DNA from 2 places in the Salinimicrobium aquimaris genome. Region 1 is predicted to be linked to the other one. Evidence: riboswitches for the same ligand, from Rfam matches in the RefSeq annotation. Region 1 holds a riboswitch; the other holds the start of a gene.
What was found. A riboswitch is a leader RNA that binds a small molecule or an ion and turns the genes downstream of it on or off. The one in region 1 is predicted to bind S-adenosylmethionine.

Region 2: it holds a riboswitch for S-adenosylmethionine, as region 1 does, so the genes downstream of both, VR862_RS02405 (homocysteine S-methyltransferase family protein) here and VR862_RS00950 (ATP-grasp domain-containing protein) in region 1, are expected to answer to the same signal.

Annotation. Positions count from the first base shown of each region.
Region 1 covers NZ_JAYDZX010000001.1:206,477-209,590, forward strand. The annotation lists gene VR862_RS00945 (LLM class flavin-dependent oxidoreductase) at 1-699, opposite strand, end outside; gene VR862_RS00950 (ATP-grasp domain-containing protein) at 696-1,685, opposite strand; SAM riboswitch class I at 2,084-2,182, opposite strand; gene VR862_RS00955 (HAD family hydrolase) at 2,430-3,114, shown strand, end outside.
Region 2 covers NZ_JAYDZX010000001.1:539,929-543,042, reverse strand. The annotation lists gene VR862_RS02415 (GDCCVxC domain-containing (seleno)protein) at 182-400, shown strand; tRNA gene VR862_RS02410 (tRNA-Ser) at 552-636, opposite strand; SAM riboswitch class I at 920-1,023, shown strand; gene VR862_RS02405 (homocysteine S-methyltransferase family protein) at 1,071-2,090, shown strand; gene metH (methionine synthase) at 2,090-3,114, shown strand, end outside.

The DNA of each region.
Region 1 (3,114 bases):
AGCGACCCCAAATTTCATGGGAGGAAGACCAAGAGCTTCTCTGCGCCGCTTCATGTCTTCAATTCTCTTTCCAATTTCTGCAGGGGAATCGCCGTGCATAACATAGCCGTCGCACTGCCGGCTTATCATGGTTTTAGCGGCTTCAGATTCTCCCCCGGCATAAAGGAATGGCTTTTTTGCAGGTTTTGGCTGCAATACATTATCCTGGACCTGGTAGTAATTTCCGTTAAAAGTCACGTGATCTTCCTTCCAGAGTTTGCTAACCACTTCTATCCACTCTCCCGTGCGGGCATATCTGTCATCGTGCTGGTCGAAATCTATCCCATACTTTTCTGCTTCTGCTTTCCACCAGGAGGCAACGACATTTAACGAGATCCTGTCGTTACTTATGTGTTCCAGATTCGCGACAGCCTTTGCAAGCAGGGCCGGATTATGATAAGTGGGTCTCACCGCCACCATGATCTCCAGCTCCCTTGTTACCGCAGCAAGTGCAGCTGCAGTAGACCACGCATCCAAAGATGGGGCCTCTTCCCCTTTGATATCATTCAAATACAATTCGGCAATAAGAGAGAGGCTATATCCCCAGTCTTCACTTTTTTGCGCCAGGTTCTTTATGTATTCCCAGGAAATAGACATGTTCTCATTAGGAACATTTCTCAACCATCCTCCAAATACCGGTAACCAATATCCGTATTTCATAGTACTTCTTCTTTTTTAAGGTTAGCGACTTTTTCTATATAGTCAACCAGTTTTTCATGGGGATCAAATCCTATGACGTTGGTTGCATCTGCCACGAAATTGGATAGCGCATTCACATCATAATAATAAAGTTGCCCATCTCTGTCGTCTATGATGTATTCTATACCACCCACTTCTATGCCCGTGGCCTGGATGATTTGCTCAATTTGCTCAATGATCTCTTGGGACGGAGTAAAGGCTTCTACCTTTAATCCATTTTTTGGCGCATCAAGAGCACACGCATTCCTTGTTAATTCTTGCCCTGTCGTAGTTTGGCAGATATCTGCCGGGCAAAGGTTGAAGCTTTCGCCCGAGGTGTATACTTTTATTCCATAGAGGTATTTGCCTCCAAGAGTTTCAACCCGGTGAATGGATCCACCCCGCGCCGGAATAAATTCCTGAACCAGGGCCGTAGCGTCAAGTCCCAGATCAATGTTATTTTCTGCTACTGCCTGCTGCAGTTCTTCCCGGCTATTGAATTTAACGATTCCCGCTCCACTACCACCTATGTTGGCTTTGACCACAATTGGAAACCGAAGACCTTCACTTGCAGAAACCGCCTGGGAAGGATGATTGATCACCACTGCCTTTGGGTAGGGGAGACCAAGAGATTCCAGCAGATTCAATTGAAGGGCTTTCGAAATTTCATACTTCCATGCTTTTGATCCATTGATCACCTTTATGCCTTTCTTTTCAAGTGATTCCAGTAGGCTGGAGGTATAAAAGATTGCCTGTGCATTATTGCGCAGGTAAGCCGATGGACTCATTCGGTTAAATAGAACATCGTAGGAGAAATCCTTTTCAGCAATTCTGAAAAGATGTTCTGCAGCATTCTGTTTCTCCACCCGGATTTCGCGTTTTTCCAGTTCATTGAATAAAGGACGAAACCAGTCCGGGTGCTCGTAATAGACTGCTATGGGGTTAGGATTATTGTTATTAAGACTCATGATATAATTATTATTACAGTTTTTTTGAATTTTTAAGGGAGTGAAATCCATCTACAGCAATGGACAAACATCCAGCTTTTGCCACTGGATAATTTCTCTCTCCAACTGGTTTCCTGCTTGAGAGAAAACCTGAAAGTTGCTGTTAGGCAATAATTTGCAAATGCCTTTCCGAGAAACGGGAACAGGATTGGGTACATAATCAATAGATACAAGGAAAAAAGGCTTCAACGAGGCCAAATAAATTACAGGGATTCAGTCCGAAAACTGAAAGAGCAAAGTCGGTTTAAAAAGCTCCTAGCAACAACAGCAACAAAAAGATCTTGAAGTCGCCGAACAGTATAAGGAAGTGTTGAAATGCAGAATAGCGTCTGCCGGTATGGAATTTTTCATCATCGTTTAATTTATATTCTCCAAAATTGGATCAGGAGTTAGCACCTTGACTCGGTCAGGTTGCTAGCGTATCATTGAGCCTGTCTCTCCACGCTTCTTTATAAATCAATTCACTATTGATTTGAAGAAGCAAAAATAGAATGCAACTTCGAGATCACCAAAAAAGATTTTCCAAAAGAAAAAATTTTTTCTTAAAGCATTGATAAACAGTTGCTAGCCCTCACTTCCTTCAGGAGTTTAAGATCTTCAGCGGCATTTGTTGAGTATTTAAAAGTGATCTTCCCAAAAAATTAACGTGTGTAATTAATTCTTCCGAAGTCTTAATTTTAAATTTGGAGCCCTAGAAATATGATAATGGATTATTCAAAGATAAAGCTCATCGTGAGTGATATGGATGGCACTTTGCTCAACAGCCGGCATGAAGTGAGTCCGCAATTCCTAAAGATATTCAAGGAGCTACAGGAGCAGGAAATAAAATTTGCTGTTGCCAGTGGCCGGCAGTACTACAGTCTCATGGAACGAATGGATGCTGTCAAGGATGAGCTTATTTACCTGGCCGAGAATGGCGCCATTGTAATGTACAAGGGCAGGCAACTTCACATTGTGCCCATGGAAAGGAAAGTGGTTCATGAAGTAATAAAAGCAGTGAGAAAACTCGATAACAAGTATTTGATCCTCTGCGGAAGGAAACAGGCTTATATTGAGAAGACAGATCCTGAATTTATGGAACCCTTTCTTAACCATTACGAGAAGTACAAGGTTGTTGAAGACCTTTTACAGGTCGAAGATGATGTGATCCTGAAGCTCACCGTCTGTGACCTTGCCGGCGCCGAAGAAAATTCCCTGCCACACCTTCAGCATTTCGGAAAACGGTTACAGGTAAAACTTTCCGGAAAGATCTGGATCGATTTCAATGACAAAGAGGCCCAGAAAGGAAATGCTTTAAAAGCTCTTCAGCAGCAAATGAATATAAAGGAGGAGGAAACTCTGGCCTTTGGAGATTACCTGAATGATATCGAATTATTTCAACATTCGGGCT
Region 2 (3,114 bases), 330 kb from region 1:
ATCGGGAGTTTTCCATTATTTGACCATCGAATTTAGAGGATACTGAAAGAATGTTTGTTAATTTTAGCAAAAACTTCGGGGCGTACGCACCTTTGAAAGCTAGACTATAAAAATGGGACATTTTTTGCACCACCAGCCTGAAGCAATATAAGTACTTCATCTATGCCTTAAAAATGAATCAATGAAGACCATATTAAAATCGTTAATTACTTGTCCCTATTGCAAGGTTTCGAGGGAGGAAATAATGCCTGCAGATGCTTGCCAATTCTTTTATAAATGCTCAAACTGTGAAGTAGTTGTGAAGCCTTTGGAGGGGGATTGCTGCGTTTTTTGTAGCTACGGATCTGTTCCTTGTCCGCCCATCCAGGAATCTCGCTCATGCTGTAGTCATTCCGACTAAGTTTTGTGTTGCTTTTGTTCGACTCGAGTCTACTGCTAACCAAGCTGATTTAAGGATTCGCAGGACATGCTAGAGAAAAGGTCTTCAAACTGCGTTTAAACCTTCCTTAAAATAAAAATGCTTCCCCTTTCAGGGAAGCATTTAAAGTCTGCGGAGGAAGAGGGATTCGAACCCCCGGAGGTGTTACCCTCAACAGTTTTCAAGACTGCCGCAATCGACCACTCTGCCATTCCTCCATTGCGGGTGCAAATATAAAAAGCTTTTTTAAATATTGAACAAGAAATTTTACTTTTTGAATGAAGAACTTTTTGTGAAGTTTCTAACCCACCTATTGATAGTAACTTAAAATCCCAGAAAAATTTTCTCTTGACTCTTGACTCTTGTCTCTTGACTCTTGTCTCTTGTCTCTTGTCTCTTGTCTCTTGATTCTTGTCTCTTGATTCTTGTCTCTTGTCTCTCTTTTCATTTGCATTTCCCGGTTTTATAGATATCTTTGCCTAAGTTCATTTTTTAATAAACGAGTTATCAAGAAAGGTTGAGGGATTAGACCCTGTGAAACCTTAGCAACCCTCCTTAGGAGAAGGTGCTACGTTCTACCCCGAGTACTCGGGGATAGATAACTAAGAATTCTTTCCCGACTTCTTTTTTGATAGCCATATTGCGCAAACCAATGTCAAAAATAGAAGACTTACTCTCAGAAAAAATACTGATCCTCGACGGTGCCATGGGTACCATGCTGCAGGAATATAAATTTACCGAAGAAGATTTCCGCGGAAAACGTTTTGCCGACTGGCCTGTGTCGCTCAAAGGAAACAACGACCTGCTTTCCCTCACTCAACCTTCAGCAATTGCAGCTGTCCATCGCAAGTACTTTGATGCGGGTGCAGATATTGTCGAAACCAATACCTTCTCGGCGACTTCCATTGCTATGGCCGACTACCAGATGCAGGAGCTGGTCTATGAACTTAACTATGAATCTGCCAGGATAGCCAAAGAAGTGGCTCAAAATGTCACTTTTGAGACCCCGGATAAACCACGCTTCGTGGCAGGCGCTATCGGCCCCACTAATAAAACCGCGAGCATGTCGCCAGATGTTAATGATCCCGGTTTCAGGGCGATCTCGTTCACAGAATTGGCTGCCGCCTATAAGGAGCAGGCAAAGGGATTGATCGATGGCGGAGTAGATGTGCTGCTTGTAGAAACGGTTTTTGACACCTTAAATGCCAAGGCCGCTCTTTTTGCCATTGAAGAACTTAAGGAGGAGCTGGATGTCGACATTCCGGTAATGATAAGCGGAACCATTACAGATGCTTCGGGCCGCACTTTGAGCGGGCAAACTGCCGAAGCTTTCCTTATTTCCATTTCTCACATTCCTTTGCTCAGCGTGGGCTTTAATTGTGCCCTGGGGGCAAAACAGCTCACGCCACACCTGGAGGTTTTAGCTAAAAGTTCCGGATTTGGAGTGTCTGCTTATCCCAATGCCGGGTTGCCAAATGCTTTTGGGGAGTACGACCAGAGCCCGACGGAGATGGCTGCACAGATCCGGGAGTATCTTTCCCGCGGACTTGTAAATATCCTCGGAGGTTGCTGCGGAACAACTCCCGAACACATCAAAGCCATTGCTGAAGTAGCTAAAGAATACAAGCCACGGGAATTCAAGAAAGAGATCCAACCTGAAACTGAAGTATAATGACAGGAGAAAAAAGAACATCAAAAAACACATTTTTGGAAGGTAAGCAGCAGAGATATTTAAAGCTGTCGGGTCTCGAACCCCTGGTCATCACCCCCAATTCTAATTTCATTAACGTAGGGGAGCGCACTAACGTTGCCGGTTCTAAAAAGTTCCTGAGGTTGATCAAGGAAGAGAAGTACGATGAAGCACTTTCTGTAGCCCGTGACCAGGTGGAAGGTGGAGCACAGATCCTGGATGTGAATATGGACGACGGGCTCATCGACGGGAAGGAAGCTATGGTGAAATTCCTGAACCTGTTAATGGCCGAGCCCGATATAGCCCGTATCCCTGTTATGATAGATAGTTCCAAATGGGAGATCATCGAAGCCGGGTTGCAGGTAGTCCAGGGGAAATGTGTGGTGAACTCAATAAGCCTCAAGGAAGGGGAAGAGGAATTCCTGGTGCATGCAAAAAAGATAAGGCGCTATGGAGCGGCAGTAGTGGTAATGGCCTTTGATGAAATTGGCCAGGCAGATAATTATGAGCGTCGTATTGAGATCGCGAAACGTTCTTACGATCTGCTGACTCAAAAAGCCGGTTTTTCGCCAGAAGATATCATTCTCGACCTCAATATTTTTCCTGTAGGAACAGGTATGGAAGAACACCGGCGTAATGCTGTGGATTACATTGAAGCCACACGTTGGGTCAAGGAAAATCTGCCACACGTGAACCTAAGTGGGGGAGTGAGCAATGTTTCCTTTTCTTTCCGCGGAAATGATCCCGTGCGGGAAGCTATGCATTCAGTATTTCTGTATCACGCTATTAAAGCCGGAATGAACATGGGGATTGTAAATCCTGCACTTCTGGAGGTGTATGATAACATTCCTAAGGATCTGCTGGAGCATGTGGAAGATGTTATTCTTGACCGCCGCGATGATGCCACCGAGCGCCTCCTGGCTTTTGCTGAAACTGTTGTGGGGAAAGAAAGGGAAAGCAAAACAGATCTTTCCTGGAGAGAAAGCTCCCTGCAGGAACGAATCAC